DNA from 4 places in the Allobosea sp. RIT-PG3_2 genome. Region 2 is predicted to be linked to each of the others. Evidence: riboswitches for the same ligand, from Rfam matches in the RefSeq annotation. Region 2 holds a riboswitch; each other region holds the start of a gene.
What was found. A riboswitch is a leader RNA that binds a small molecule or an ion and turns the genes downstream of it on or off. The one in region 2 is predicted to bind cobalamin.
Positions count from the first base shown of each region.

Region 1 (7,822 bases), 170 kb from region 2:
CAGGCGTTGGGCACGGCCATGCCGTTCTCCAGCGGGATATCGACCAGGATCGGCGCGGCCACGACAGGCGCCTTTGCTGCGACCGGCACGCCAGACGAGACCGCGTTGAGCTTGCCGTCCGTCCCCTTCAGCGTCGACTTCTCGACATGGGTCGCCGAAAGCGCGCGCAGGTAATAGGTCGTCTTCAGGCCGAGCCGCCAAGCCAAGCGATAAGCCTCGTCGAGCTTCCGGCCCGAGGGCTGCGCCATGTAGAGGTTGAGCGACTGGCCCTGGTCGATCCATTTCTGCCGGCGCGCCGCGGCGCGGATGAGCCAGCTCGTCTCGATCTCGAAGGAGGTCGCGTAGAGCGCCTTGAGGTCGTCCGGAACGCGGTCGATCCCGCTGACCTTGCCGTCATAGTATTTCAGGTCAGAGACCATCACCTCGTCCCAAAGCCCCCTCGCCTTCAGGTCGCGCACGAGCCCGGCATTCACCACGGTGAAGTCGCCGGACATGTTGGCCTTGACGTAGAGCTGGCTGTAGGACGGCTCGATCGACTGCGAGACGCCGACGATGTTGGAGATCGTCGCGGTCGGCGCGATCGCCATCGTGTTCGAATTGCGCATGCCGATGGTCTTCACCCGCTCGCGCAGCGGCTCCCAGTCCAGCGTCGCCGAGCGGTCGAGCTCGACATCGCCGTCGCGGGCTTCCGAGAGGATGTCGAGCGAGTCGATCGGCAGGATGCCCTTCGACCAGAGCGAGCCCTCGAAGCTCGGATAGCGGCCGCGCTCGGCGGCGAGATCGACCGAGGCCGAGATCGCATGGAAGCTGATAGCCTCCATGGAGCTGTCGGCGAAGGCGACCGCGCCTTCCGAAGCCGCCGGCAGGCGCAGGGTCTGCAGCGAGTCCTGGAAGCCCATGATGCCGAGGCCCACCGGGCGATGGCGCAGGTTGGAACGGCGCGCCTCCGGGATCGTGTAGAAATTGATGTCGACGACATTGTCGAGCATCCGCATGGCGGTCTTCACCGTCTTCGCCAACCGGGCCTGGTCGAGCCCCTCCGCCGTCACATGGGCAAAGAGGTTGACCGAGCCGAGATTGCAGACCGCGACCTCATCGGCCGAGGTGTTGAGCGTGATCTCGGTGCAGAGATTGGACGAATGCACGACGCCGGCATGCTGCTGAGGCGAGCGCAGATTGCAGGCATCCTTGAAGGTGATCCAGGGATGCCCGGTCTCGAATAGCATGGTCAGCATCTTGCGCCAGAGATCGAGCGCGGCCACGCGCTTGAACACCTTGAGCTCGCCGCGGTCGGCCTTGGCCTCATAGGCTTCATAGGCCGCCTTGAACGGCTTGCCGTAGAGGTCGTGCAGGTCCGGCGTCTCGTCGGGCGAGAACAGCGTCCACTGGCCGCCGGCCGCGACGCGCTGCATGAACAGGTCGGGAATCCAGTTCGCCGTGTTCATGTCATGGGTGCGGCGGCGGTCATCGCCGGTGTTCTTGCGGAGATCGAGGAACTCCTCGATGTCGACATGCCAGGTCTCGAGATAGGCGCAGACCGCGCCCTTTCGCTTGCCGCCCTGGTTGACCGCGATCGCCGTGTCGTTGGCGACCTTCAGGAACGGCACGATGCCCTGGCTCTCGCCATTGGTGCCCTTGATATGGGCGCCCAATCCGCGCACCGGCGTCCAGTCGTTGCCGAGACCGCCGGAATACTTGGCCAGAAGCGCATTGTCCTTCACCGCCTTGAAGATGCCGTCGAGATCGTCGGCAACGGTGGTCAGGAAGCAGGAGGACAGCTGCGGGCGGAGCGTGCCCGAATTGAACAGCGTCGGCGTCGAGGCCATGAAATCGAAGGACGACAGCAGATCGTAGAACTCGATCGCCCGCGCCTCGCGATCGATCTCGCGGATGGCGAGGCCCATCGCGACGCGCATGAAAAAGGCCTGTGGCAGCTCGAAGCGGTTCCCGCGGACATGCAGGAAGTAGCGGTCGTAAAGCGTCTGGAAGCCGAGATAGTCGAAATGCAGGTCGCGCTCGGGCTTGAGAGCGGTAGCGATGCGGGCGAGATCGAAACGGCCGAGTTCGGGATCGATCAGCTCGTTCTCGATGCCGGTCTTCACATAGGCATGGAAGTAGTCGGCATAACGCCCTGACATTTCGGCCTGCGTCGCCTGTTCGGCATGGCCATGGACGAAGCTCAGCGCCTCGCGCCGCAGCTTGTCGAGCAGGAGCCGCGCCGAGACCTTGGCATAGTTCGGCTCGGACTCGATCAGGGTGCGCGCGGCCAGGATCGGGGCGAGCGCCAGCTCGTCGAGCGAGATGCCGTCGTAGAGATTGCGCTGCGCCTCGGCGAGGACCGGTTCCGCCAAAACGCCATCGAGCCCGGCGCAAGCTTCGCGCACCACCTTGGCCAATCGCCCGGCATCGAGCGGCACCAGCACGCCGTCGGCGAGCTTCATCCGCAGCGACGGGGCTGCGGCTGCGGCGGGCTTCGCCTCGGCCAGCGCCCTCGCCCGCTCCCGCGTCCGCTCGTCGCGATAAAGCACATAGGCGCGGGCGACCTTGTGATGCTCGGAGCGCATCAGCGCGAGTTCGACCTGGTCCTGCACGTCCTCGATATGGAAGGTGCGGCCGGCATCGGCGCGGCGCGTCAGGCCGGCGACGATCTGCGTGGTGAGGTCGGCGACGATGTCGTGGATGCGGCGCGAGGCGGCGGCGCTCGAGCCCTCGACAGCCAGGAACGCCTTGGTCAGGGCCACTGCGATCTTGGAGGCATCGAAGGGCGTGACCGCGCCGTTGCGGCGGATCACCTGGAAGCCCGGCTCGCTCGCGACGGCGCGCGGCTGCGATACGGTTTCGGCACTGTACGGCGCCGGCGCAGGCCGTTCGGCTTCAACGGAAAGAGACATCGGCTTCAAACCCCAAGATCAAGATGTTGGGGGCAAAGGCCAAGGCGGACGCGTGGAAAGGGCGCGCGACAAAGAGAGGCCGCGACCTGCCAGCGCACCACCGGGACACCCCGCCCGCGGACGTTAACTAGGGTCGCGGCAGGTCTCCTGGCTCGCGGGTCGTCGTTCTCGTCCGTCTTCCCAAGGCCTTGCGACCTCAGTGACTTAACGCTGGACGAGAACTCACCGCTGACAGTTGCGGGGGCAGCGCCGGCTTCGCACCGGCTTCCCTCTTAGCTCTCGATCTTGCGATTCGAGAGACCGTGACCACTACATTTAGCGGTCATTTCCATTCATCCGTCAATTGCTCGTATGCGCTGGATACAAGCCGTTGTGGAAAGCGGGGATGAATGGCTCAGCAGCTGCCGTCGAACCCCTGAAGTGCCGCGCACGCACACGCAACGCCACCGGCGCTCCATCTGAACCACCTCAGGCGAACTGAACGTCGATCTCAGGGCCAGCCTTGCGGACCACATGCGCGAAACGCGAGAAGTTATCGGCTTCGATGGCGAGCTTGAAACGGCTGGGCACCCCGGCCGAATCGATCACGGCAAGGCTGGCGCCCTCGTCGGAAAGGCGTTTGACGGTACAGTCTATCACCGAGCGGCCACCGTTGAACACGATGCTGCCGGCCTTGAGCACGCGCCGACCGAAGGGCGAGCTGCTCGCAGCGCCTGCATGGGCCGCAATGCAGCGATTGCGACCCGCGGTCTTGGCGGCATAGAGCGCCTCGTCAGCCTGCTGAAGCACGGCTTCGAGGTCCGATGCGGCAGTTGAAAGCGCCGCGATGCCGAAGCTCGCGGTCACGGTGAACGGTCCGCCGACGCCTTCGAAACGCTGGGCGGCGATGCTTTCCCGCAGCTTCTGCGCGACGCTGAGAGCGGCCTGCAGCCCCGTATGCGGCAGCAGAATCGCGAATTCCTCGCCCCCGAGGCGCCCGATCAGGTCGCTCTGGCGCAGCAGGTCGCGGCAGGCGGCCACGGTGCCGGTCAGCACGGTGTCCCCGCCGGCATGGCCCTGCGTGTCGTTGACGGTCTTGAAGTGGTCGAGGTCGAAGGCGATACAGCTCGTCTCATGGCGATGGCGCAACGCGAGTGCGATCGCCTTGCCGGCTTCATTGCGGAAGGCGCGGCGCGAGAGTGCCCCGGTCAGGACATCGGTGGACACGAGCAGACGCAACCTGAGCTCGTCCATCACGATCGCGGCGAGATCGGCGAGGATCGCAACGTCCTCTCCATCGAAGGCGCGGGGCGCGGTGTCCATGGCGCAGAGCGTGCCGATATTGTGACCGCCCTCGCCTCGCAGCGGTATGCCGGCATAGAAGCGCAGATGCGGCGCGCCGGTGACGAGTGGATTGTCGGTGAAACGCGGATCCGCACGGGTATCGGGCACGATCAACGGCTCGCCGCGGCGGATCGTGACGTCGCAGAGCGCGCTACGCCGATCTCCTTCGCAGTCGGACAAGCCCTCGCGCGACTTGAACCACTGCCGGTGGCCATCGAGGAAAGTCACGGTCGCCATCGGCACCTTCAATGTGCGGCGAACGAGGCGCGTGATCCGGTCGAAGGATTCCTCGCCCGGCGTATCGAGGATGTCGTACTGCGCCAGCTCGTCCAGGCGGGCCTGCTCGCTCGCGGCGGCGGGGACGGACATGGTTGCTCCCGATTCGATCTTATGCTTATGGCGCGAAGCTCAACGCGTCGGCGTAAAAGAGACGTAAACGGCAGCGTCGTCAGATGCTTTTGCCGTCAGGCCGCCGGAGTTAGAGGCCCTTAATATGTCAGAGCCTACGATGTCGACAGCCAGCCCGGCTCCCCGGAGCAAGGTCGTCCAGTCCAACGCGAAGCGGCCATGAGCGAGAGCGTCCAGGGCTCGATCACCAACCAGCCGGCACGATCCGGCTCAACCGCGCATATTGCCGGCACGGGCGCGCTCGGCAACGCCCTCGCCGGCTTCGGCCTGTTCGTGCTGATGATGTCGCTCCAGCCCTTCGCCGGGCCGCCCGAGGCGACTGCGCCAGGCGAATCCACTGGTAATATCGTCAACCAGATCGGCTATTTCGTCCTTGGCCTCGCATTTTTGGTCGCGATGCTGAGCTTGACGCAGCGAGCGGTTCTGGCTCGGCTCGGCAGCGGCAGCTGGGCGATCATCTTCGGCATCGCAGCGCTTTCAGCCGCCCAGTCGCTCGATCCGACCGCGTCTTTGCGCGGACTTCTGCTCGCGGCGATCGTGATGACCATCATTGCCGGCGTGCTTGTCCTGCCGCGCGACGAACGAAGCTTCGCGACGGCCGCAGCCAATGCCTGCCTCGTGCTGCTGGCACTGGTCTACGGGGCGCTACTGCTCGCGCCGCATCTCGCCGTCCACAGCTCGGAAGGCGCCGAAGGCGTCCATGCCGGCGACTGGCGCGGCCACCTCAGCCACAAGAACTTCGCGGCACCGGTTTTCTCGATCATGGCGATGTTCGGCATCTACGCCTGGCGCAGCGGGTTGCGCTGGCGCGGCGGCCTGATCGCGGCGCTCGGCGTGCTCTTCGTGCTCAACAGCGGCTCCAAGACGACACTGGGCTTCCTGCCGCTGACGATCGGCCTCGTATTCCTGAGCCGCATCACCGGACGGCCCGGCCTGACGATCCTGCTGCACCTCGTCCTGGTCGCGACCATCGCCGCCCTGACCGTCGGCTCCGTCATCTCGCCGCAGTTCCACGCGCTCAGCGCGGCGCTGATCTCCGATCCGACCTTCACTGGCCGCGACGAGATCTGGAAATTCGCGCTCCGGCACATCGCCGAGCGGCCCTGGCTCGGCTACGGCTACGCCAGCTTCTGGCAAACGCCGATCGTCACCGGCCTCGAGGAGAACTTCGAGGCAAGCTGGGATGTGCGCGGCATCGGCTCCGGCCACAACAGCTATCTCGACGCGGCGCTGGCCTTCGGCGTCCCGGGTGCGGCGGTGATGATCTATCTGCTGATGGGCAAGCCGCTGCTGAACTATCTCGCGAGTTGGCGTGCGCCGGCCAATCGCAGGCTGGCGGATCTCTTCGTCATGATCGTGATCTTCATGACCTATGTCGGCATGCTGGAAGCGTTCCTGCTCAATCGCGCCGACCCGCTCTGGGTCCTGTTCGCGCTGGCGGTGATGGGGCTTTCGCTGACGGCGCGGATGCGCACTGTCGCGACACCGACTTGATCCGGCAGCTAAAGCGGCTTCCGTCCGACCATCGCGGCATGCCATGCAGGGCGCGGCAATTCCATCAACCGCCTGCTCGAGAACTCCCATGCCCCAGACCTCCATCTCCTTCGGCCTGATCGGCGCCGGCATCATGGGCGAGCGCATGCTGCGCGCGGCGCTCGACCAGCCGGCCTTGGCCCTGCAGGTCTCCGGCATCTGGGACCCCTCCTCCACGGCCATGGAACGGATCGCGACCGCCCTGCCCGCGGTCCCGCACCAGCCCGACGCCGCTGCCCTGATCGCCGCCAGCGACTGCGTCTACATCGCCTCCCCGCCCACCTCCCATCTCGCCCATGCCCGGGCGGCGCTTGCCGCCGGCAAGGCCGTGTTCTGCGAGAAGCCGCTGGCGGTCGATCTCGCCGATGCACGCGCCTTCGTCTCCGAAGCGAAGGAGCGCGGCGCCGTGAACTTCCCCTTCGCCTCCTCCCCGGCCGTCGTACGGCTGCAGGAATGGATCGCCTCGGGCGTCGTCGGCACGCCCCGGCGCATCTCGATCGAGGTCGCCTTCGCGACCTGGCCGCGCTCCTGGCAGGCCGATGCGGCCGGCTGGCTCGACGGGCCGGTGCAGGGCGGTTTCACCCGCGAGGTCGTCTCGCATTTCCTGTTCCTGACACGTCGTATCGCGGGGCCTTTCGCCGGCCTCGCTGGCAAGGCTGTCTATCCCGAGCCCGGCAAGAGCGAGCGCCGCATCGAGGCGACGCTGACGGCAGGCGCCCTGCCTGCCACCCTCACCGGCAGCGTCGGCACCACCGCGAAGGACGACCACAACGTCTGGACGCTCGAAGGCGACAAGGGCGCGGTGCGCCTCTGCGACTGGTCGCAGGCCGAGCGGCGTCTGGCCGACGGCTCCTGGGAGCGCGATCCGGAGGCTCTCTCGCAGAACGAAGCGCGCCCCCTGGCCCTGCGCCGCCAGCTCGAAGGTGTCGCCAAGCTGACGCGTGGCGAGCCACATCATCTCGCGACGTTGAGCGAGGCGCTGGACGTCCAGGAGATCGTCGAGGCGATCCTGAAGAGCGCCTGAGAACGGGTCGACCGGCGGCGTCCTCCCTTCGTGCCGCACGCTGCCGAGATGGCAAAATTTTGCGACCGATCGGCCCAAAACTCCTTCTTCAGGATAATTCTACTCTACAGCGTCGATAATACGAAAAAACCGACTACCTGATGTGAATTGAGCCGTACCCCGCCTGTAGCGTAAAATCCTGTTCGGAAGACCGAACGGGGATGGGCGTTATCGTGGCAGTTCTGAACGTCGTCGATCAACAGGGCCGGAATCCTGAACTGGAAGCCGTCGAAGGCTGGCAGGTCATGGCGCTCGGCGGGTTGACGCTGACTCTGCCGGAGGCCGCCTAATGGCCGCCGCGACGAAACGCGTGCCGCTGCCCGCGATCCTGCTCGCCAACGACCTGCTCGACGGCGACGTGGTGTTCGCGAGCAATGAGGGCGCCGACGCCCTGGCCTGGACGCGCGATCCGGCGCTGGCGCTCGTCGCCACCGATGACGCGGCAGCCGACCGGCTCGAAGCCTTCGCCGCCGCCGAGCTTCGCGGAAACAGGGTCGTCGACGCCTATCTCGTCGATGTGGCGGTCGAAACCGGCCGCCCGATTCCACGCCATTTTCGCGAGCGCTTCAAGACGCTCGGCCCCAGCAACCGACCCGATCTCGGC
Region 1 covers NZ_JBXWCA010000005.1:353,269-361,090, reverse strand. Annotated here, with positions in the region: gene AC2FAN_RS17420 (ribonucleoside-diphosphate reductase subunit alpha) at 1-2,891, opposite strand, end outside; cobalamin riboswitch at 3,012-3,211, opposite strand; gene AC2FAN_RS17415 (sensor domain-containing diguanylate cyclase) at 3,360-4,583, opposite strand; gene AC2FAN_RS17410 (O-antigen ligase family protein) at 4,782-6,116, shown strand; gene AC2FAN_RS17405 (Gfo/Idh/MocA family protein) at 6,205-7,179, shown strand; gene AC2FAN_RS17400 (DUF2849 domain-containing protein) at 7,508-7,822, shown strand, end outside.
Region 1: another riboswitch for cobalamin. It lies ahead of AC2FAN_RS17420 (ribonucleoside-diphosphate reductase subunit alpha); the one in region 2 lies ahead of AC2FAN_RS16595 (TonB-dependent receptor plug domain-containing protein).

Region 2 (7,822 bases):
TCGCGGCATGGGTGCGGCCGCTACGCAGCAACTGCGGCAGCACATGAGTATGCGGGCCCTCGGGGCTCTTGCCGCCGGCCGGCGGGATCGGCTGGTAGACCTCGCCGCGGCCGATGCGGGCGAGGAAGACGCGATGCGGCCCGGCAGCGACGATCGCCGGCATCGCCGGATTGCTGGCCTCGAACAGCGAGCGGCCGGCCTGGGCGCGCAGCAGCGCGATCAGTTCGGGATCGCCGGTGCGGATGCAGATGTCGGTCTGCAGGGTGCCGAGCCCCATGTCGAACAGGATCGCGTTGGCATCCTCGGTGCGGAGCGCCTGGGCATCCGGGCCGAGTTCGGTGAGAACGGTGCGCCGGTTCATAGCGCAGGCGTCTTCCAGCAGGCAGAGCGAGACGCGGTGGCTCCAGCTCGTGCCGACGGCGCTTTCCGAGGCGAAGAGGCGGGCGCCGTCGAGATCGTCGAAGCCGATGCCGCCGCGCGCGGTCGTGGCGGAGAGGCGGGAGGGCTCGTCGACGATCGCGACCTCCTCGTCGGGATCGCGCATGAACTCGGCGATCGCGCCGAAGGTGCCGAGATTCCACTGGCTCGATGCGTCATGGATGTGCTCGCGCAGCACGGCGCGGATGGTTTCGCTATCGCTCATCGTTGGATCTTCCGTGGCTCAGGGCCCGCCAGGGCAGGAGGAAGGGCTCGTCGTCATGGCTGCCGCGCAGGGCGCTGACGCTGAAGACGCTGCGCAGGCGCGCGTCGTCGAGGACGGCTGCCGGCTTGCCCTCGGCGACCAGCCGGCCGTTGTCGAGCAAGGCGAGCCGGTCGCAGAAGCGGGTTGCCAGCGTCAGATCGTGCAGCACGACCACGACGCCGGCGCCGCGTCGCGCGGTCTGCCGCAGCAGCTCCATCACTTCGAGCTGGTGCAGCGGGTCGAGGCCGGCGAGCGGCTCGTCGGCGAGTAGATAGGGCGCTTCGACCGCGAGGGCGCGGGCCAGCAGGACGCGGCGGCGCTCGCCACCCGAGAGCGTACCCATGGTGCGATCGACGAAACCCGCGACGTCGCAATGGTCGAGCGCTGTGGCGATGGCCGCCCTGTCGGCTTCCGAGAGGCCGCCGAAGGGGCGGCGGTGCGGCAGGCGGCCAAGCCCGACCACGGTCTCGACCGAGAGCGGCCAGGAGGTATCGCCGCCCTGGGCCAGGAACGAGACGCGCCGGGCCAGCGCCTGCCGGCCGAGCGCGCGGGCGCTCTCGCCGTCATAGTGGACGGCGCCCCGCGCCGGGGCGAGCAGGCCGGCCATGACGCGCAGCAGCGTCGTCTTGCCGGCGCCGTTGGGGCCGACGAGGCCGAGGAGTTCTCCGGGTCGAACAGTGAGATCGGCTTCTTGGATTATCGCTTTGCCGCCGAGCTCGACGGTGATGCCGTGCGCTTCGATGGCCATCACGCCTCCCGCCGCATGCGATTGACGAGGCTGAAGAGGAAGGGTGCACCGATCAGCGCCGTGACCACGCCGAGCTTCAGTTCCGGCCGGATCGGCGCGAGCCTGAGCGCGGTATCAGCCAGCAGGACGAGGATGGCGCCGCCGAAGCCGCTGACCAGCAGCAGCCGGCCGGGGCGGTTGCCGACCAGCGGGCGCAGCAGATGCGGCACGACGAGGCCGACGAAGCCGATCGCGCCGGTGACCGCGACCGCGCTGCCGACGGCGAGCGCCGTGCCGCCGATCAGGCGGGCGCGCAGCCAGGTGAGATCGAACCCAAGGCTGGCGGCCGTGTCCTCGCCCAGCGTCAGCGCGTCGAGGGCCGGTGCGGTCGAGAGCAGCAGCGCCCAGCCGACGAGCATCAGGGGCAGGGCGAGCAGGACATGGTTCAGGCTGCGGTCGGCGAGCGAGCCCATCAACCAGAACACGATCTCCAGTGCCGCATAGGGGTTGGGCGCAAGGTTCAGTGCCAGCGAGGTGGCGGCACCGGCGAAGCTGTTGAGGGCGACGCCGGCGAGGATCAGCGTCGTGGTGCCGGCGCCGCGTCCGAGCAGGATGAACAGCAGGAGCGTGGCGACGATGGCACCGGCGATGCCGCCGAGCGGCAGGGCGAGCGCGACGCTGGCTGAAAGCCCGCTGTAGAAGGCGACAACTGCGCCGAAGGCGGCGGCGCTCGAAATGCCGACGACACCGGGCTCGGCCAGCGGATTGCGTAGCAGGCCCTGCATGGCGGCGCCCGACAGGCCGAGGCTGAAGCCGACCAGCGCGCCAAGGATCGCGCGCGGCAGGCGCAGCTCCGTCAGTACGAATGCGGGCAGGCTCTGTCGCCCAGCCAGACAGTCGCGGATCGCCGCGCCGAGATCGAGCGGGGCGTAGCCGACCGCCGTCGAGAGAGCAAAGACGGCGAGCGTCGCGAGCGCGAGCAGCGCGATGAGAAGCGCCAGCGATGGCGGCTGGAAGGGCAAGGTCTTCATCGGTCCTCTTCGGCAGCGCGCGCGAGCAACTCGATGGCGTCGAGCACGCTCGGACCGGCGCAGGTCCATAATCGTGAGGGCAGGGCGACCAGCTTCAGGCGCTCGCGGAGCCTCTCGATCAGCGGATGGTGCAGCACCTCATGGGCGAGCGAGGGCGGCCCGCCCGGCGTATCGTTGAGGATCAGCATCTGCGCGCCGCCGAGCGCCACCGTCTCCAGCGCGATCTGGCCGTAGCTGTCGATGCCGAGGCCGGCGACGATGTTGTCGAGCCCGGCCAGCGTCAGGATTTCGTCGACCAGCGAGCCGCGCCCGACCGTGAAGCCGTTCGGCCGGAGCACGATGGCGCGGCGGCGCTCGGTCGGACGCTTCGCCGCGAGAACGGCGAGGCGCGCGTCGATGTCGGCAACGAGCGCCGCGCCGCGGTCCTCCTCACCGAGCAGCGCCGCCATCTCCGCGATCTGCGCTCGCATTTCGGCAATGTTGCGGGGCACGCCGAACTCGCGCACGGGCATCCCCACCCGCTTGAGCAAGGCGACGGTCGCGCGGGTGGTGTAGGCGCCGGCGATGACGAGGTCGGGCCGGGAGGCGAGCACCTGCTCGACGAGGCCGTGATTGACCGGGATCGCGCGTGCCGCCTCTGCCATATTGGCGTTGCGTGGATCGCGCGAGAGCCAGGTGATGGAAGCGATATGTTCGGGCGATGCGAGGCGCAGGACGAGTTCGTCCGTGCACATGTTGAGCGAGACGATCCGCGCCGGCTTCGCCGCCGCTGGCGACGCGCCAAACGCCATGGCGGCGACGGCCGCCATGGCGAGAGCGCGCAAGCTGATCAGCCAATGCCCGGCGCGGAACGGCGTCATCCGCCGATCGCTACCTTGATGCCGGCATAGGCGCCGAAGCCCGGGACGAGGAAGCCGACGGGGTTCTCCCAGCGCTTGTCGAAGAGATTGTCGATCCGCCCGAACACGGTGACCTTGTCGGTCGCCTTGTACTCGGCGGCGAGATTGACCAGCGTCGCGCCCTTCGCGTTCATGCGGGGGACCGAGAAGTCGCGATTGCCGTCGACCCAGGAGCCGACATAGAGCAGCGTCGCCGAGAAGGTGAGCTTGTCGGTGGGCGTCCAGGTCGCGGTGGCGCTCGCCTTGTGGCGTGGGCGGCGCAGCAATTCCTGCCGCGCGATCTCGTCCTTGGCGAGGGTGAAGGTGTAGTCGGCGCGGATGCGGAACTGGGGCGAAATCTCCAGCGCGGCGAAGGCTTCGACGCCCTTGGTCTGCGCCTTGCCGATATTGGCGTAGGAGTTGCGTGCCGTGTTGGTGACGATCAGGTTGTCGATGTCGTTCTGGAACCAGGTCCCGCCGAACTGCAGGCGCTTGTCGAAGAGCGGCTGCTCGAAGCCGATATCCCAGCCGCGGCTTTCTTCCGGGCTCAGGTTCGGGTTGCCGAAGAAATTGAAGCCGGGGCGATAGTCGATGAAGAGCTCGCTCAGCGTGGGCGCCTTAAAGCCGGTGCCGTAGCTCGCCTTCAGCTTGGTCTCGATGCCCGGGACGATCACCGCGGGCGCGATGCGATAGGTGGTGTGGCCGCCATAGCTGTCGTCATTATCGTGGCGGATGTTGGCCGCCAGGAAATAGCGGTCCTGAATATTGCCCTGGTATTCGAGATAGGCGGCCTTGTTGCCGTTGGAAGCGACGAGGCTCGCGGTGTCCAAGCGCTCGCGCTCGTACTGCAGGCCCATGATCAGATTGTGGCCCTTGGTGATCTCGAGATTGCCGCGCCAGTCGACCTTGGTGCGCTCGCCCAGGTTTTCGTTGGGCAGGCCGAGGATGCCGGTCGTGCCGTTGGCCGTTCGCGTCGCCCGGTCCTGGTTCGTGTAGGAAACGCCGAAGGTGTTGACGAAACGTCCGCCGAACGGATCCCAGACGACCTCGCCGCGTGTGAAGGCCTGTGCGTAGTTCTGCAGGGAGCGATAGGGGGCGGGGCGGCTCGGGAAGCCGGTGTCGCCGGTATAGCGCAACTGCCCGTCCTGATAGCGGCCGACCCAGTTGAGCGTCAGCGTGTCGCCGAGCGCGACGCCGATGCGGCCGGAATAGCTGTAGTTGTCGAAGGCATTCGGATTGATGCGGCGGCCGGGCGGGACGAGGTTCGGCGGCGTGACGTCGGTCGCGTCGGTCCGGAAATGGGCGACGTTGAAGGCATAGTTGAAACGATCGTCGCCACCGCTGAAACCGGCGGACTGGTTGAAGGTGCCGTGGGAGCCGGCTTCGACCCGCGCGGTCGCCCTGGGCGGCCCCTCGCCGCGCTTCGTCGTGACCGAGATGACGCCGCCGATCGCATTGGCGCCGTAAAGGCCGCTCTGCGGGCCACGCAGCACCTCGATGCGCTCGATGTCGTCGGTCAGCATCGAGCCGAAATCGAAGGAGCGGTTGGGCGTCGAGGGGTCGTTCGCCTCGATGCCGTCGATCAGAACCTTGACGTGATTGGAGTTGGTGCCGCGCATGAAGACCGAGGTCAGGCCGCCCGGTCCGCCTGTCTGGACGATGTTGAGGCCGGGCACGGTGGCGAGAGCCTGGGGCAGGGTGCGGCGCTGCTGCTGCTCGATCTCCCTGGCGGTGATGACGGTGACGGAGCTCGCGATCTCGCGCGCCGGGGTCGGCGTGCCGGTCGCGCTGACAACGATCTCGTCGAGCGCGAGCGGGGCGGGTGCGTTCTGGGCGAGTGTCGGGGCGGAGCAGGCCAGTGCGAGGAAGGAAACGCATAGCAGCAGGCGGCCGCGTTCTGCGGCTGGAAGGGCGGGGATCACGATGGAGACCTCGGGCGTTGACGTCAGTGGCACGTCACCGCGAACGCGATCTCCCATTGCCGCGCAAAAGGCGGCAAACAGTCAAATCAGCGATCGGCGCACCCCGTCCGAACGTGTTCGCGTGTGACCACGGCTGACGGCAGGTCTCCTGGCTCGCGGGTCCATGCCCTTTGCCGCCTTCCCAGGTCCGAGGTCCCAGTGGCGTATGGCGAAAGGCTCGCCGCTTACAGTTGCGGGGGCAGCCGCGGCATGGGGTGGCTGGCCACCCGCACCGCGTTCCCTTTTGATCCCGTGAGGGAACCGTCCCGGTGACGATTACGGCGGAAAAGTGTCGTCGTCAAATAGGTTTAACCAAAGGTAAGGACGGGGGCGGGAGATCGCGCGCCATGTCGTATCCGGAGGCCAGCCGTCGCGATCGCGCCGGTTTACGCCCGCGAGCCGGCGCGGCAGAACAGAAGCCACGGGCCGGGTCGGAATCACCATCTCTCGGCGCTTTCCGCGGCTTGGCCGCTCTGCTGTTGCCGAGGATGACGATGCTTAGGTTGCCGGACTTCGACGAGCAGATCGACCGCCGCGGGACCCATTCGGCCAAATGGGACACGATGGAGAAGTATTATGGCGTGGCCGCTTCCGACGGCATCGCCATGTGGGTGGCCGATATGGATTTCCGGCCGCCGCCTTGCGTCCAGCAGGCGGTCGAGCGCATGGCGGCTCACGGGGTCTATGGCTATTTCGGCGACGACCGCACCAATAGCGACGCCATCCGCTGGTGGATGAAGACCCGCCATGGCTGGGACGTGGCGTCGGAAGCGATCTTCACCACCCATGGCCTCGTCAATGGCACGGCGCTCTGCGTCGATGCCTTCACCGCGCCGGGCGATGGCGTCGTGCTGATGACGCCGGTCTACCACGCCTTCGCCCGCATCATCCGCTCGGCCGGCCGGGAGGTCGTGGAGTGCCGGCTGCCGATCGAGGAGGGCCGCTACGTCCTCGACATCGCCGGCTGGGACGCGCAGATGACCGGCCGCGAGCGGATGCTGATGCTGTGCTCGCCGCATAATCCGGGCGGGCGCGTCTGGACACGCGACGAACTCCGCGAGATCGCGGCCTTCTGCAAGCGCCACGACCTGATCCTCGTCGCCGACGAGATCCATCATGATCTGGTCATGCCGGGAGCCAGGCACACCGTCATGCCGCTGGCTGCGCCTGAAATCGCGGACCGCCTCGTGATGATGACGGCGACCACCAAGACCTTCAACATCGCGGGCGCCCATGTCGGCAACGTCATCATTCCCGACGAGCCGCTGCGCGAGCGGTTCCGCGCCCGGATGAACGCCCATGGCATCTCGCCCAATTCCTTCGGCATGGCGATGGCGACCGCCGCCTACAGCCCCGAAGGTGCGGCCTGGGTCGACCGGCTCGTGGCCTATCTCGACGGCAACAGGAAGCTGTTCGACGACGGGGTGAACGCCATTCCCGGCCTGCGTTCGATGCCGCTCGAGGCGACCTATCTCGCCTGGGTCGATTTCGGCGGGGCTGGCATGGAGCCGGCGGAATTCACCGCCCGCGTCGAGAAGCAGGCGAAGATCGCGGTGAACCATGGCGCGAGCTTCGGGGCGGGGGGCGACAGCTTCCTGCGCTTCAACCTCGCCACGCCGCGCGCCACCGTGATCGAGGCCGTCGAGCGGCTGAAGGAAGCGTTCCGCGATCTGCAATAGCGCCGAATGCGGGACGGTTCTGTCGTCCCGCGCCATCTCCCCGCTTCTCGCAAAGGCGGCACTGGCTTATTGGTGAAGCGGGAGAACTCATGAGACGCATCTCCAGATATCGCCGTCGCAGCCTGTTTCAGGTTGGGTAGCCCATGACGGCCGGCACGCCCCATCACATCGTCATCGTGGGAGCCGGCTTTGGCGGGCTGGAGGCGGCGCGAAATCTCGCCGGCGAGCCGGTCAGGATCACGCTCATCGACCGGCGTAACCATCACCTCTTCCAGCCTTTGCTCTATCAGGTCGCGACGGCGTCGCTGCCGACCTCCGAAATCGCCTGGCCGGCCCGTTCGCTGCTGCGGCGATACAAGAACGTCACCACGCTGCTGGGCAGCGTCGTCGGCGTCGATGCGGGGGTGAAGACGGTGCTGATCGAGGGCGAGCCGCCGCTTGCCTTCGACAGCCTGATCCTGGCGACCGGGGCACGACACTCCTATTTCGGCCATGACGAGTGGGAGCCCTACGCACCCGGGCTGAAGACGCTCGAAGACGCGACGAAGATCAGGCGGCGTATTCTCTCGGCCTTCGAGCAGGCAGAATGGGAGACGGACGCTGCCCGGCGCGCCGAGCTCCTCACCTTCGTGATCATCGGCGCAGGTCCGACCGGGGTGGAGCTTGCCGGCACGATCGCCGAGCTGGCGCATGACACGTTGCGCGGCGATTTCCGCAACTTCGATACGCGCTCCGCACGCGTCATCCTGGTCGAGGCCGGCCCGCGCATCCTGGCTGGCTTCACCGAGGACCTCTCGGCCTATGCGGAGCGGGCGCTGATCGGGCTCGGCGTCGAGATCAAGCTCGGTCACGCTGTCTCGAACT
Region 2 covers NZ_JBXWCA010000005.1:179,591-187,412, forward strand. Annotated here, with positions in the region: gene AC2FAN_RS16575 (DUF6925 family protein) at 1-643, opposite strand, end outside; partial or broken gene AC2FAN_RS16580 (ABC transporter ATP-binding protein) at 633-1,364, opposite strand; gene AC2FAN_RS16585 (FecCD family ABC transporter permease) at 1,430-2,440, opposite strand; gene AC2FAN_RS16590 (ABC transporter substrate-binding protein) at 2,437-3,300, opposite strand; gene AC2FAN_RS16595 (TonB-dependent receptor plug domain-containing protein) at 3,297-5,273, opposite strand; cobalamin riboswitch at 5,362-5,559, opposite strand; gene AC2FAN_RS16600 (MalY/PatB family protein) at 5,774-6,958, shown strand; gene AC2FAN_RS16605 (NAD(P)/FAD-dependent oxidoreductase) at 7,102-7,822, shown strand, end outside.

Region 3 (7,822 bases), on a different contig from region 2:
CATCGCCATCCGGCCGAAGAGCACGGCCTCGACAGCAACCAGTTCGGCATCGCCCTCGAGATCGGCGTCGAGCCGGCGGGAGAGGCGGCCGCCATCGAACAGGATCGTCTCCTGCGGCAGCCAGGCGAGCCGCGCGCCGGCCGAGACGCGCAGATGATTGTTGAGCGTCGCATCCGGCCCCGTCGAGCGATAGACACGCTCGCAGGCCTGCGTGGTCACGCAAGCCGCGGTATTCGCGCCGAGATTCACATCGGTGGCCAGGCGGTCGCCGCCCGTCAGGCCGCCTGCGGTGTTGATGAGGATCGCCTGCGGATCGTCGACGCCCAGCGTCTTGGGCAAGCGTATCTTGGCGCAGCCATCCTGGAAGAGACGTTCGAGACGCGTCGTCCCATCCAGCGACCGAAAACTCACGCCGGCATGGCCGACAGCACGCTGCATCCGTGGCGGTCCGGCGCCCTGCATCGCCGCACTATCGGCAGCCAACAGCATCTTCAACGCCGCTTCCGCTTCGGGACGAAGGCCTCAGCTTCGACTCCTGCCGCACCGATGCCCAGCGTCAGGCGGATCGCAAGCCGCACAGCTCTTCCCCCATCGCGATCCCGCCAAGCCACACGCACGCCGCATTCCCCTCTGCTGCCGAAAAAAGACGCAAGTGATATGCCAGCCGGGAGAGCTCAATGTCATTGCGATCAGAGTGGCTCGTCCGCGGCAAAGGATTGATCGGCCCGCGCCGGCTGGCGGGCGCGTTTGCACTGCGCTTCAGTGCCATCACCTGCATTCAAAAGCGGCAGGAGGCACCGACCATTCGGTCCTCAGCTGGCCGAGGCCATCGATGACGCCATCCAAGAAACTGATTTGCACAATAAAGCGGCATCAATCGCCCGCTTTGCGAGCCAAACCCTCAGGGGTGCTCAACCGATCATCACCGCCAAGGCGCGCCGGCCTCGTTCAGTCCGAACGCCTCTGTCGGCACGGCGCTTCCCGGTCTATGCCCGTAGCGGACGAGGCGATTCCCAACCGATCGCGTATCGTCGCAATATCCCGAGCGCCTTCCGCAGCGCCGGAGACGAGGAGATCACCATGGAGATCATGCGCGCCGGCTCCCGGCCGTCCGGGAAGGGACCGGCCGACTGGTTCACCGGATCGGTCCGGATCGACCCCCTCTTCAATCCGCATGCGCCGGAGCGCGTGCAGGGCGCCAGCGTCACCTTCGAGCCGGGCGCGCGGACGGCCTGGCACACCCACCCGCTCGGCCAGACGCTGGTCGTCGTCAGCGGTGCCGGCCGGGTGCAGCGCTGGGGTGGGCCGATCGAGGAGATTCGACCGGGCGACGTGGTCTGGTTCCCGCCCGGCGAAAAGCACTGGCATGGCGCGGCGCCGGCAACGGGCATGACCCATATCGCCATTCAGGAAGCCGAGAACGGCAAGGTCGTGGAATGGTTGGAGCAGGTCTCGGACGCCCAGTACGGCGGCTGATCGCCGCTCATTCGACCCAGCCTGACCACGCCCTACCGCGAACGGGACGATGACGCCTCAGCCTTCCACCCTTTTGCGCGAGCCGCGCCATGCCCTCGTCCAGGCTCCGACGCCGCTCCAGAGGCTGCGCCGTTTCGAGGAGAAGCTCGGCCGGCCCGGCGTCTACATCAAGCGCGACGACCTGATGGAGATCGCGCTCGGCGGCAACAAGCTGCGGAGCCTCGAATACTGGCTGGGCGCTGCGCTGCGCGAGAAGGCCGATATCCTTCTGGTCGGAGGCGGCGCGACCTCCAATCTCTGCCGCCTCACGGCCGCGGCTGCCTCGCTCGTCGGTCTCGACTGCATCGTCCTGCACAATGCGCCGGATACGCCGGAGAATCGCGAGCGCTCCTTCCTGAACCGACTGTTCGGCGCCGAGCTGCGCTTTATCGGGGCCGTCGATGAAGGCGAGCGCAACGCCGCGCTCGCCGAAGCGGCGGCGGAACTCGCGCGTCAGGGGCGGAAGCCCTACATCGTCGGCGACCCCGTGCTCGGCGCGATGGGTTATGTCCGGGCCGCCTTCGAGCTGCACGAACAGTCGCAGCGGGAAGAGGCGCCGATCAGGCACGTCTTTCTCGCCGGCTCGATGGGGCCGACAGAGGCCGGCTTCATCTTCGGCAATGCCCTGCTCGGGCATCCCTTCCAGCTCCATCTCGTCAGCGTCGAATACGAGCGAGCGGAGCTGGAGGAGCATGTCCGGCGCATCTATGAGGGCCTGCGCGACCGGACCGGGCTCGATGTCGCGCCGCTCGATGCGGCGCTGCCGCAATATCACATGGAGCAGCTCGGCGGCGGCTGGGGCGTGCCGACCCCGGCCTCGGAGGCCGCCATCCTGGCCTTCGCCCGCACCGAGGGCATCCTCATCGAGCATGTCTATACGGCGAAGACCTGTGCCGGCTTCCTCGACGCGCTCACCGAGGGCCGGATCGCTGGCGGCGAGCCGGCCTGCGTGATCCATACCGGCGGCACTGCCGCATTGTTCTCACAGTTCGGATTGTTCAGGACGGTGACGTAGCGTCTGCCCGCTTGACGCGCCTCGGCGCCGCCCTATGGTGCCGGTCGATCGAGGTTCTCCGGGTTGCACCCCGGAGCTAAGAGGGAATTCGGTGAGGCGCCTTTCGCCGAAGCCGAGGCTGCCCCCGCAACTGTAAGCGGTGAGCCTTCCGTCCATCGTCCACTGGTGCCCCGCGCACTGGGAAGGCCGGGCGGATCAGGCGTCGACCCGCGAGCCAGGAGACCTGCCGCGATCGCGAGACGTCTTTCGGGCGGGGTGTTCCGGAGGGATGCGCGTCGGCGGCGTCCCCAGACCCGCATCCGGCCGTATCCGCCCAGACTCCCCGCGCTCATTTCGGGGAGCGATGAAATCCATGTCCACGATATCCGCTGATGCCGCCGCGCAGGCCGCACGTCACTTGACGCGCCCGCGTCGCGCGACCTATGAGAAATGCAACATTGTTACACTTGATGTCCGTTGCGCCGGGGCCTCGCTGCTCCGCTGCCGTGACGCCCTCTCCAAGCCGGTCCCGTTCATGCGTCGTGCCTTCCAGTTCGTTCCCGCCTTGCTCGCCGCGGCCGCCGGCAGCGTCCTCTTCGCCGCCGCCGCCTCGGCAGCTCCGACGCAGTATCCACTGACGCTGGAGAACTGCCGGGAGACGATCACCTTCGCCGCCCCGCCCAAGCGCGTCGTCGCGCTCGGACAGACCCAGACGGAAATCCTTTATGCGCTCGGCCTCGGCGACCGTGTCGTCGGCACCGCCGTCTGGTTCTCGCCGGTCGCCAAGTCCTATGAGGCCGTCAACGCCAAGGTGAAGCGCCTCGCCGACAACGACCCGAGCTTCGAGGCCGTCGTCGGCCAGGAGCCAGACCTCGTCACCGCGATGTTCGAATGGCATCTCGGGCCGAACGGCATCGTCGGCAAGCGCGACCAGTTCCACAAGGTCAAGGTGCCGACCTATGTCTCGCCGACCGATTGCGTCGGCAAGGACAATTCCGGCCCCGGCGACGGCGTGCGCACGCAGATGTTCTCGATGGAGCTGGTCTATCGCAACATCCGCGAGTTCGGGCAGATCTTCGACGTTTCCGACCGCGCCGAGAAGCTCGTCGCCGAGCTCAAGGCGCGCGAGGACAAGGCCGTCGAGCAGGTCGCAAAGCTGAAGGCGCAGGACGTGCCCGTGGTCGTCTGGTTCTCCAGCAAGGACATCAAGGGCGACGGCTTCATGGCCGGCAAGAACGGCGTGCCGGCCTATATCCTGTCGCAGCTCGGGGCGCGCAACATCATCACCACCAACGAGGAATGGCCGCTGGTGGGCTGGGAGAGCATCGCCGCCGCCAACCCGGCCGTGATCGTCACGGTCAGGATGGACCGCCGCCGCTTCCCGGCCGACGATATCGAGAAGAAGCTCGAATTCCTGAAGACGGATGCCGTCGCCAGCAAGCTCGACGCGGTGAAGAACAACCGCGTCGTCATCATCGACGTCGGGGCCACTCGCGCCGGGCTCGATACGGTCGATGGCATCGAGACGCTCGCCAAGGCGATCGCGAGCTTCGGCATCGCCCCTTGAGCCACGCCGCCCACGGTCCGAACTGGCCGGCGCGGATCGGTCTCGCGCTGCTGTCGCTGCTGGCACTCACCTTGTCGGTGGCGCTGGCGGTGACGATCGGCGAGATGGCGATCCCGTTTCAGGTCGCCGTCAAGGCGCTCGGCAACGGGCTGTTCGACCTCGACCTGCCGGTCAGCGCGATCCAGCAGGGCGTGATCTTCGACTATCGCCTGAGCCGGGCATTGATGGCCGGATTGTGCGGCGGGGCGCTCGCGCTTTCCGGCGCGATCCTGCAGGCGCTGCTGCGCAATCCGCTGGCCGAGCCCTATATCCTCGGCATCTCCGCCGGCGCCTCGACCGGTGCCGTCGCGGTGCTGATCCTCGGCATCGGCATCGGCGGCGTGGCGATCAGCCTGTCGACAGGCGCCTTCATCGGCGCCTGCGCGGCGCTGGCAGCCGTCGCTTTGCTCGCGACGGGGGCGGGCGGCGCCAGCGACCGCGTCATCCTGGCCGGCGTCGCGACCTCGCAGCTCTTCAACGCCGCGACGGCAACCATCGTCACGACACTCGCCAGCGCCGAGCAGGCGCGTGGCGTCATGTTCTGGCTGCTCGGCAATTTCGGCGGCGTGCGCTGGCCGGATCTATGGATCGCGACGCCGGTCGCCCTGCTCGGCTTCGGCGTCTGCATGCTGCACGCCAAGGCGCTCGACGCCTTCGCCTTCGGCGTCGACGCCGCCGCCTCGCTCGGCATCGCGGTTCTGCGCGTGCGGATCGTGCTGTTCGCGACGACGGCGGTGATGACCGCCGCCATGGTCAGCATCGTCGGCACGGTCGGTTTCGTCGGCCTCGTCATCCCGCACGCCGCGCGTTTCCTCGTCGGCTCTGGCCATGCCCGCCTGCTGCCGGCCTGCCTCGTGATCGGCGCGGTCTTCATGATCCTCGCCGACATCCTCTCGCGCGTGTTGGTACCGCAGCAGATCCTGCCGATCGGCGTCGTCACCGCCCTGTTCGGGGCGCCGGCCTTCGCGCTGATCCTCTATCGCGCCAGGAGACCTGCGTGAGGAAGCCGGCATGACGCTCGCGACGCAGGACGTGCGCTGGAGCGCGGCCGGAAGGATGATCGTCGACGGTGTGACGCTCGCGGCGGCGCCGGGGCGCATCCTCGGCCTGATCGGCCCCAACGGCTCCGGCAAGTCGAGCCTGCTCAGGCTGCTCTGCCGATTGCGCAAGGTGGCGAGCGGCGTGGTGACGCTCGACGAGCGCGACATCGCGAGGGTGCCGCGACGCGAACTGGCACAGCGGCTCGCCTTCGTCGAACAGCAGGCGACGACCGAGATCCAGCTCTCCGTCTGCGAGGTCGTCCGCCTTGGCCGCACGCCGCATCGCGCCGCGCTCGCCTCGTGGAGCGCAGCCGACGAGGCCGCCGTCAGCGAAGCGCTGGTGCGGGTGGGCCTCGAAGACCGGCATGACCAGCCCTGGCACACGCTCTCGGGCGGGGAGCGCCAGCGCGTCCATATCGCGCGGGCGCTGGCGCAGGAGCCGAGCGAGCTGATCCTCGACGAGCCGACCAACCATCTCGACATCCAGCATCAGCTCTCGATCCTGACGCTGATCCGGCGGCTCGGCATCACCTGCATCGTCGCGCTGCACGACCTCAACCTCGCCGCTCTGTTCTGCGACGAGATCGCGCTCTTGCATCATGGCCGGTTGCTGGCGGCGGGCACGCCAGAAGCCGTGCTGACGGAAGAGACCATCCGGACCGTGTTCGGCGTGGCCGTGGCGATCAAGCCCGGCCATGCCGGGCGCCGGCACATCGAATATCTGGTCGATCTCGATCGGGACGAGCCGGGAGCGTGACTGGGGGGTGCTGGAGCGTGCTGATCGAGCGCGGAGCCACGCCGTCATTCCCGGACGGAGCGAAGCACAGATCCGGGATGACATGTATTTCTAGCAATAAGCGCCAGGTTCAGCGGCCGGAATTCAGCGCCTCTTCGGCGTAGCGGGCGACCAGGCGCTTCTGGATATCCGTCTCGGGGCCCGAGCCGGCGGCAGTGATCGCGCTGATCGCCGCATCCCCGCTCAAGCCAAGCGCGACAAGGATGCAGGTCGCGACCATGCCCGTCCGCCCGATGCCGGCGGCGCAGTGGACGAACAGCGCCCTCCCCGCCTTCAGGTCGCGTGCAGACTCTTGCGCGAGGGTCTTCAAGCCGCCGCCATCATCGGGAACGCCGAAATCGCCGATCGGGAAGCTTGTGACGGGGATGCCGAGATCGCCCTGCCGTGCGGCATAGTCCGGCGACTTCAGCCGGATTTCGTCCGATGGCGTCAGGCAGATCACGCGGGCGATCCCTTGCCGGGTCAGATCGGCCAGATCGTCCGCCAGCGGCCGCAAACGGCCGGGCATCGGCCCAAGCCAAAGCTTGCCGGCGATTTCAGCGGGTAGATCGACGCGTCGCATGAAGCCCGTACCGGCACTGCTCATTCCGCTTCCTCCGATCGTCAGGCGATCAACCCCTTCGCCTGAACGGCCATGACACGCTCCTCATTGGCCGGAATGACGAGAACCTTGAAATTCCCGAGGAAAGCAAGGCGCTCGAGGATGGCGTCCCGGACCGGCGCGGCATGCTCGCCGATGCCGCCGGTGAAGACGAAGCCGTCGATGCCACCCATGGCAGCGGCCATCGCCGCGCCGAACTGCGCGACCTTCAGCGCGAAATAATCGAGGGCGAAGCGCGCGCGGGGATCGTCGCTCGCGAGCAGCGTCTCGACATCGTTGCTCAAGCCGGAGAGGCCGAGCAGACCGGAGCGTTCATAGAGCACGTTCGAGACCTCTTCCGCGCTCATGCCCAGGCTCTGGAACATGTAGAGCACGGCGCCGGCATCGAGCGCGCCACTTCGGGTGCCCATGGGCAAGCCGTCGAGCGCGGTCATGCCCATGGTCGTGTCGATGCTGCGGCCACCCCGGATGGCGCAGAGGCTCGCGCCATTGCCGAGATGAGCGGCGACGACGCGCCCGGCGTGGAGATCGGGATGCTGCTCGGCCAGCACCATCTCCAGCCATTGATAGGACAGGCCGTGGAAGCCGTAGCGGCGGATGCCCTTGTCGCGCAGCCCCTGTTCGAGCGCGAAGTTATGGGTGAGCGGATCGTGCCCGGCATGGAAGGCGGTGTCGAAACAGGCGATGTTGGGCACGCCGCCCATCAGGCGCTGCGCAGCGGCAACCGCAGCGAGATTATGCGACTGGTGCAGCGGCGCCAATGGCGAGAGCGCTTCCAGCGCAGCGAAGACGGCCGGCGTCACCACGACGGGATCGGCATAGTTCTCGCCCCCATGGACGATGCGATGGGCGACGGCCTGCATCCGCCAGCCATCGTCATGCCGGTCGACGAAAGCGAGGACAGCAGAGAGCGCCGTGTCGTGGTCGCAGGCCTGCGGCAACGCGATGCGCTCGCGCCTGCCGTCGGCAAGGCTCGCATCCATCGCGGGCTCGGCTTCGCCGAGGCGCACCGCCTTGCCGCGGGCGAGCACGCCGAGGTCGTCGCTGCGGAAGACCTGGAATTTGAGGCTGGAAGACCCGGCGTTGAGGACGAGGATCGTATCGATCACTTGATCCGCCCCGTGCGGCGCGCATCGGCCAGGAGCACGGCCAGAACGCAGGAGAGCAGCCGCGCACGCAGATTGTCGGCCCGGCTGGTCAGGATGATCGGCACGCGCGCGCCGAGCACGATCCCGGCGGCATCGGCGCCGCTCAGGAAGGTGAGCTGCTT
Region 3 covers NZ_JBXWCA010000002.1:323,264-331,085, forward strand. Annotated here, with positions in the region: gene AC2FAN_RS07285 (urease accessory protein UreD) at 1-489, opposite strand, end outside; gene AC2FAN_RS07290 ((R)-mandelonitrile lyase) at 1,081-1,476, shown strand; gene AC2FAN_RS07295 (1-aminocyclopropane-1-carboxylate deaminase/D-cysteine desulfhydrase) at 1,526-2,530, shown strand; cobalamin riboswitch at 2,565-2,775, shown strand; gene AC2FAN_RS07300 (ABC transporter substrate-binding protein) at 3,045-4,076, shown strand; gene AC2FAN_RS07305 (FecCD family ABC transporter permease) at 4,073-5,116, shown strand; gene AC2FAN_RS07310 (ABC transporter ATP-binding protein) at 5,127-5,912, shown strand; gene AC2FAN_RS07315 (protein-tyrosine phosphatase family protein) at 6,022-6,537, opposite strand; gene AC2FAN_RS07320 (acetate/propionate family kinase) at 6,555-7,661, opposite strand; gene AC2FAN_RS07325 (bifunctional enoyl-CoA hydratase/phosphate acetyltransferase) at 7,658-7,822, opposite strand, start outside.
Region 3: another riboswitch for cobalamin. It lies ahead of AC2FAN_RS07300 (ABC transporter substrate-binding protein); the one in region 2 lies ahead of AC2FAN_RS16595 (TonB-dependent receptor plug domain-containing protein).

Region 4 (7,822 bases), on a different contig from region 2:
CAAGCCGTCGCGGAAGGGCAATTCGGCGATGTCGCAGAGATGCGCGTCGAGCCGCGTCAGCGCCTCGTTCATCTCCATGTCGGGCATGACGCCGCAGGAGGCTGCCAGTCCGCTCGCCTCGGCACGGGCGCGAATCTCGGCAGCGACGATGTCGGCGCGACGCGGGTCGAGCACCTGCGCCTGCGAGAATTCCTCGACGAGATCGCGCAGCAGGGCGACTTCCCCTTCGGGCTTGGAATCCGCCAGCGGTGGTGGCAGATGGCCGAGGGTGATGGCCGAGAGCCGCCGCTTGGCCGGCGCGGCTTCGCCGGGATCGTCGACGACATAGGGGTAGATCACCGGCAGCCCGCCGACGGCAAGGCGCGGCCAGCAGCCGGCGGAGAGCGCGACCGCCTTGCCCGGCAGCCATTCCGTGGTGCCGTGGGTGCCGAGATGGATCAGCGCGTCGACGGCCTCGGCTTGGCGGAGTGCGAGGTAGAAGGCGAGATAGCCATGGCCGGGCGGTGCGTCGGGGTCGTGATAGCGCGCCTTGCGGTCTGGCGTGGCGTCGCGCGGCGGCTGCAATGCGACAGTGAGCTTGCCGTAGCGCACGGCGCGGAAGCGGAAAGCGCCGTCGCGGCAGGTCGGATCGGCCTCGGGCGCGCCATGGCTCGCCAGAAGAGCCTCGCGCGCTGTGGCGGGGATGGTGGCGAGCCAGTCGCGATAGCCGGCAAGCGAGACGCTCAGCTCGGCCGGGCCTGCGGTAAGGGCTGCCATCAAGCTGGCCCCCTCATCCAAATCTGCGCTGTCATCCCGGACAAGCCGCGATAGCGGCGCCGATCCGGGATTCCGGGTCTCCCTCTGGTCGCCCGGGATGACCGAGGAGGGGATATCGACGGAATACCCCGCTCCGGCCAGCAGCTTCCGGATCGCCGTCACGCTGGCGGGCGTGTCCAGGCCGACGGCGAAGCCGGCCCGCCCGCCGCGAGCAGGATAATCGGACATCACCAACGCCAGCCTGCGCTCTGCCGGTGGCTTCCGTGCCAGCGCAACCCAGCCGGCAGCGAGATCGGCGAGCGCGGCGATGCCCTCCGCGTGGGGCTCGAGCCGGCGCGTGGCGAGGCCGGTCGCCGGATCGGTCGCCTCCGCCTTAAAGGCGACGGGGATAGCGCCGATGCGGCCGTCGAATTCCGTTAGCGCCACCTGCATGGCGAGATCGGCAGCCGAGAGGCCACGCGGCGATGCGTCCCAGGCCTCGCGTGGGCTGCCGACCGGCACGGCCTGCAGGATCGGACAGGCGGCGGCATCGAGCACGAAGTCGTCGCCCTCGCGCGCCGAGAAGGCTGTGGTGGTGACGATCAGCGCCGGCTTGCGCAGTGCGATCAGTGCCGCGAGCTCGGCTGTAACGGCCGGGTCCTTCAGGCTCGTCAGCGCGAGCGGCAGTGCCGCCAGGCCGCGGCCGGCCAGTTCAGCGGCGATGGCCTCGCCCATGGCGGTGTCGCCCGCCGCGACGCCGGAGCGGTAGAGCAGGATCGGGACCAGCGGCCGGTCGGCCGGGATTGCGGCGAGCGCGTCCCGCCAAGGCAGGGGCGCACCGCCTTCGCTCAATGCGAAGAAGGATGGCAGGGCGATGGGTGCAAGGTCGGCGGCGTCCCGCCGGCCCTCATCCGCCTGCCGGCACCTTCTCCCCCGAGGGGAGAAGGGCGCGATTGCCGCCGCTTCATCCTTCTCCCCTCGGGGGAGAAGGTGGCCCGGCGAAGCCGGGTCGGATGAGGGTCGAAGCGCCGTCAGATATCCTTCGATCCGCCCCAGCAGCCGGCGCATGTTCTCGGCGCCGCCGCCGGCCTGGAAATAGGCCAGAAGCCCTTCCGCAAGCTCCACGGACACCGTGGCATGCTCGGCCAGTCGCGGATCGTCGCGCTCGTCGCCCGGCAGGATCGCGAGCGGAATGCCGTGCTCGCGGCAGGCCGCGCCCAGCCGCTCGATGCCGTAGCGCCAGTAATCGAGCCCGCCGAGGCAGCGCACCAGCACGAAGCGGCACTGCGCCGCGGTCTTCTCGATCAGGAAATCGACGGAGAGCGGGTGCTTCAGCCGCCGCAAGGGCGCGAGCCGCAGTGACAGCTTGCTATCAGCGGCCGCCACCGCCAGCGCCGAGAGGTCGCTGTCGGTGAAGGAGAGCACGAGCACGTCTCCCGGCGGCAGGGCGAGATCGACGGCGTCCCCGCCGTCGTCGAGCCTGATCTCGCTGGTCGGGAGAAGGTGCATCGCCCGATGTTACGCCCCCGCGAGGGCCGCTTCCACGGCCTTGAGATCGAAGCCCTTGAGCCCGATCACGGTCAGCCGCCCGTCGCGGGCCTCGCCAGCGCCCCAGGGCCGGTCGAAATGATGCCCGACGCGCCGTCCGACGCCCTGCACGACCAACCGCATCGGCTTGCCCGGCACGGCGGTGAAGCCCTTGAGCCGCAGCACGCCTTCGGCCTCGGCCGCTCTGGCGACGCGCGCCGACAACTCCTCCGGCGACAGGCCCGCCGGCAGCGGCAGGGCGATGGAGTCGAAATCGTCATGGTCGTGATCGTGCTCGCCCTCGCCGTGATGCGAGGGACGGGCGGCGAGATCGTTTTCGGCGGCGGCGCTCAAGCCCACGATCAGCGCCGGCTCGACCTTGCCATTGATGGTCTCGACGATCTTGATCGCCTTAGGCAGATGCTCGGCGATCTCGGCCTTGACGCGGGCGCGGCCGGCTTCGTCGACGAGGTCGCTCTTGTTGAGCAGAATGAGATCGGCGCAGAGGATCTGGTCCTCGAACACCTCTTCCAGCGGGTTGTCATGCTCGACCGAGGCGTCGGCCGCCTTCTGCGCCGCCAGCGCCTCCGGATCGTCGGCGAACTGGCCCTCGGCCACCGCCGGGCCGTCCACCACGGCGATGACGCCGTCGACCGTGACGCGGGCGCGGATCGCCGGCCAGTTGAAGGCCTGCACCAGCGGCTTCGGCAGGGCGAGGCCGGAGGTCTCGATCAGGATGTGCTCGGGCGGGTTCGGCCGGTTCAGCAGCTTTTCCAGCGCCGGCACGAAATCGTCCGCGACGGTGCAGCAGATGCAGCCGTTGGGCAGCTCGACCACGTCCTCGTCGCTGCAGCCGGCGATGCCGCAGCCTTTCAGGAATTCGCCGTCGAAGCCGAGATCGCCGAATTCGTTGACGAGCACGGCGAGCTTCTTGCCCTGCGCGTTCTCGAGGAGATGGCGCACCAGCGTGGTCTTTCCGGCGCCGAGGAAGCCGGTGATGATCGTGCAGGGCGTCTTGCCGAGGTTGGCGGTCTGAGGAGCGTTCATAGGTTTATCCTTGCTGGCGCGCCGGCATGGGCGGCACGCGTGCGACCACGCCCTTGCGGAAGGACTGGGGCCGCTCTTTCCAGGGAACGATGCCGTTGGCGCTGGCGGCATAGGCCTCCGCCGCGCCGACGATCTCGTCGAGATGGGTTTCTGTATCCAGGTCGCCGATCAGATAGGTCCATTTGCCGTCGGCCGCGAAGGCGACGGTACAGGGCCGCTTGCAGACGGCGAGGCATTCGACGGGCACCACCGGAATGGCGCTGCCCTTGGCTGCGAGCTGCGCGGCCAGCGCTTCGGCGAGCGCCAGCCCCGGCTGGTCGTAACCCTCCGGGAGGTCGGCGCGCGCCCGTCTGCAAACCGTGCAGACATGGATGGTGAGGTCGCCCTCGGACATGTGGCTTGCCTTTCGCGCGGAGCCCGAAGGCGCCGCTATCCTCAGGCCGCGGCGGCGCGGCGGCTCCCCCAGGGCCAGAGCACGCCGACCATGAAGCCGGTCGCGAGCCAGAGCGCGGCCTGGATGCCGAGCGAGAGCGCCGCGAAATGCGCCGCGACCTCGGCCGGGACCTTGCTCTCCGGCGCGGCTGGATGTGGCGCACCGACGATGTGCGGCAGCAGGATCACGACGACGGCGAGCAGCTTGAGCCAGGGCGCGTCGAAGCGCAGGAACACGAATAGCCCGATAGCCGTGGCGATCGCGGTTGCGAGCCACCAGAGCTGGCGCTGTTCCAGCGCGGCGGATGCCGCGCCCGGCAGCTCCGGCGCCAGCCCCATCGCCGGCACGAGGCCGAAGGCGAGGAAGCCGCAGGCGCCCCAGATCAGGGCGCGGCGCTGGTCGATCGTGTCCCCGGCCGCGATCATGCCGGCGAGCAGCAGCGCGGCGAAGCCGATGGCGGTCGCGATCGTGACCGAGCTGGTGAAGAGCGTGCGCTGGAGGCCGTCCTGCGGCTTCCATTCGGCATGCTCATGGCCGGGCGCATCGCCCGCCGGGCCATGCGCGAGGATGATTTTCGCCTCGCCATCGAAAGCGGCGAGCGTCGGCGCTTTCAGCGCGAGCGCCGCCTCATAGGTCTCGGCCTTGAGGATAAGCGGGGTGGTGGTGACATGCTGCAGGGCGGCGACGATCAAGCCAGCCAGAAGCCCGGCCAGGATGCTGACCGTGAGAACACGCGTGACCATGATGGCTTTCCCTCAGTGGCAGGGAAAGGCGAGGCCGTGACGGGTATCGTGCGCGGCGTTATGGACATTGGTCGAGGCCGCGAAGCCGGTCGTGTAGATCAGCGCGACGCCGATCACGAGCGCGGCGGCAACCGCCTTGACGCGTTCGGAAACGCTGAGCTGTATGGTGGAAACCGAAACCGTGTTCATCATGCTCTCCGTAGCCGCCCCGCCGGCAGCTGGTTGGATCTTTGCGGGTCGACGGCAGGTCTCCTGGCTCGCGGGTTAGACGTCCTGCGCCGCCTTCCCGGAGCGTTGGCTCCAGTGGCCGATGGCGAAGGACACCCGCTTACAGTTGCGGGGGCAGCCGCGGCTTTGGGCAGAGCAAGCCCGCACCGCGTTCCCTTTTCACCTCCTCGCGGAGGCACCGTCAGCGACGATCATTAGCCTTCGGGATGCTGCTGTGCAATGCAGGGTGCGCCGCAAGCGCGTCATTCTCGGCCTTGACCCGAGAATCTCATGCAGGAAGAGGCTCGCGCGCCTCCTTCGGGGTGGGATGCCCGGGTCAAGCCCGGGCATGACGACAGGGGGCGGCGCCGAAGGACCTGCCCATGGACTTGCCCCATCTCTCCCTCATCCTCGGTGGCGCCCGCTCCGGCAAGAGCCGCCATGCCGAGTCGCTGATCGAGGCTTTGCCGGCGCCCTGGACCTACATCGCGACCGCCCAGGCCTATGACGACGAGATGCGCGAGCGCATCGCCGAGCATCGGATGCGCCGGCCCCCGGGCTGGCTGACGGTCGATGCGCCGCTCGATCTGGCGGAAGCGATCGCCGAACAGCCGGCCGGGCAGCCGATCCTCGTGGATTGCCTGACGCTTTGGCTGACCAACCTGATCCTCGCCGAACGCGATACCGCTGTTGCCGGGGCCGCGCTTATCAGTGCATGCGAGCAGGCTTCCGGCCCCATCGTGCTGGTCTCCAACGAAGTCGGCCTCGGCATCGTGCCCGAGAACGCGCTCGCCCGGCGCTTCCGCGACGAGGCCGGGCGGCTGCATCAGGCGCTTGCGGCACGCGCCGGCCGCGTGGTCTTCATGGTCGCCGGATTGCCGATGCGAGTGAAGTGAGCCGAAGACATGACGCGGGATATCGACGCTGACGAAGCCGCCCGCCACAAGGCGAAGATGGAGAAGCGCAAGGCGGTTCAGGACGCCGAAATCGCCTCCAAGACGGTCGAGAAGGGCCTGCTCATCGTCAATACCGGTCCCGGCAAGGGCAAGTCGACGGCGGCCTTCGGCCTGATCCTGAGGGCGCTCGGCCATGGCTGGCGCATCGGCGTGGTGCAGTTCATCAAGGGCGCCTGGTCGACCGGCGAGCGCAAGGCGCTCGAAGCCTTCGGCGATCAGGTCAGCTGGCACAGCATGGGCGAGGGCTTCACCTGGGAAACGCAGGACAAGGCCCGCGACATCGCCGCCGCCGAGCGGGCCTTCGCCAAGGCGAGGGAATTGATGGCCGATCCGGAGATCAGGCTGCTGGTGCTGGACGAGCTCAATATCGCCTTGCGCTACGATTACCTGCCGCTCGCCGATGTCGTGGCGACGCTCAAGGCTCGCCGGCCCGACCTCCACGTCGTCGTCACCGGTCGCAACGCCAAGCCGGAACTGATCGAGGCCGCCGACCTCGTCACCGAGATGACGCTGGTGAAGCATCACTTCGCCGCCGGCGTGAAGGCGCAGCAAGGTATCGAGTTCTGAGCCTCTTTCGGGGGGCGCAGAAAGAAGCTTGCCGTCTTTCTCGGGGTAAATCGACCCAACCCATTCCAGCAGACGAAGACGGGTAGGAGAGCGCGGGAACCCCTCTCCTGTAAGGAGAGCGGAGGGGTGAGCTGTTTGGAGGGGCATCGCTAGCCCGAGCCCAACCGCGCCGTGAGCACTCGCGTCCCTGGTCCAGCGGCCTCCACCTCATCCTGCCCGCTCCTTCCAGGAGAGGGTTCCCGCGCCTCCATTGCCCGATCGATTACCCTTGCTGGCGGACACTTGACGGAATGGGGTTCCTCTTCATATTGAATTTGAATTCAGATTCAATTTCGAGATCGTGCATGGTCGATGGAACCCCGAAACAACCGCGCAAGGCGGGCAAGCGTGAGGCGATCCTCTCCGCCGCGCGCCGGATCGTCTCGGAGGTCGGCTTCCAGGAAACATCGATTGCCGCAGTGGCCTCCGCCAGCGGCGTCTCCACCGGCAGCGTCTATTCGTATTTCTCCTCCAAGGCCGAGCTGATGGCCCAGATCGTCGCGGCGGTGTCCTCGCGAGAACTCGCCGTGCTGCGCGAGATCGCCGCGAGCGATGCGCCGGTCACCGAGCGCCTGACGTCGGCAGTCGAAGCTTTCGCCCGGCGCGCCTTCGCCAATCGCCGTCTCGCCTGGTCGATGATCGCCGAACCCGCCGATCCGGCCGTCGATGCGACGCGGCTCGACTATCGCCGTGAGATCGCCGGCATCTTCCGCGCACTTGTCGTGGAAGGCGAAGGGCAGGGCGCTTTCCGTCCCGTCGATCCCGACGCCGCCGCGGCGATGATCGTCGGCGGCTTCATGGAAGCGCTGATCGGCCCGCTTTCGCCCGAGCGGCCGATCACCGCCGAACGCGGCCGCGAGATCGCTGCCGCGCTCGCCGATCTCTCCCTCGCCGCGCTGATCTCCCGTGAAGGACAGGCCGCATGACCGCTCTCGATGCATACGGCTACGACACCCACGAGGTGCTGAACCAGGCCCCGGCGCTGGCGGATTACGACGCCTACGCGGCGGACCCCGCGCTCGGACGCATCCTCGACATGTTCGGCGCCGGCTGGTTCCGCGAGCAGGCGAGCGTGGTCGGCGGCCATGTCGGCTCGCAACGCGTGCAGGATCTGGCGCGGCAGGCCAATCGCAGCCTGCCGGAACTGCGGACGCATGATCGCTGGGGCCGGCGCGTCGACCAGATCGAATTCCACCCCGCCTGGCATGAGCTGATGGGGCTCGCCATGCGCGACGAGTTCCATTCGCTCTGCTGGACCAAGCCGCGCTCCGGCGCGCAGGTGGCGCGCGCCGCGGTCTCCTATCTCTGGAACCAGGGCGAGAACGGCATCTGCTGCCCGCTCGGCATGACCTATTCGGCGATCCCCGTCCTGCAGCGCGACCCCGCGCGCTGGGCCGAGTTCGGCAAGCTGATCACCTCCTCCGACTACGATCAGCGTCCGCTGCCGGCAGCGCAGAAGCGCGGCGGCACGGTCGGCATGGCGATGACCGAGAAGCAGGGCGGCTCCGACCTGCGCCAGACCCAGACCGTCGCCACGCGCAACGCCGACGGCACCTATTCTCTCACCG
Region 4 covers NZ_JBXWCA010000002.1:256,300-264,121, reverse strand. Annotated here, with positions in the region: gene AC2FAN_RS06975 (cobaltochelatase subunit CobN) at 1-2,244, opposite strand, end outside; gene cobW (cobalamin biosynthesis protein CobW) at 2,254-3,309, opposite strand; gene AC2FAN_RS06965 (DUF1636 domain-containing protein) at 3,314-3,703, opposite strand; gene AC2FAN_RS06960 (CbtA family protein) at 3,745-4,485, opposite strand; gene AC2FAN_RS06955 (CbtB domain-containing protein) at 4,498-4,674, opposite strand; cobalamin riboswitch at 4,711-4,910, opposite strand; gene cobU (bifunctional adenosylcobinamide kinase/adenosylcobinamide-phosphate guanylyltransferase) at 5,076-5,588, shown strand; gene cobO (cob(I)yrinic acid a,c-diamide adenosyltransferase) at 5,598-6,215, shown strand; gene AC2FAN_RS06940 (TetR/AcrR family transcriptional regulator) at 6,560-7,180, shown strand; gene AC2FAN_RS06935 (acyl-CoA dehydrogenase family protein) at 7,177-7,822, shown strand, end outside.
Region 4: another riboswitch for cobalamin. It lies ahead of AC2FAN_RS06955 (CbtB domain-containing protein); the one in region 2 lies ahead of AC2FAN_RS16595 (TonB-dependent receptor plug domain-containing protein).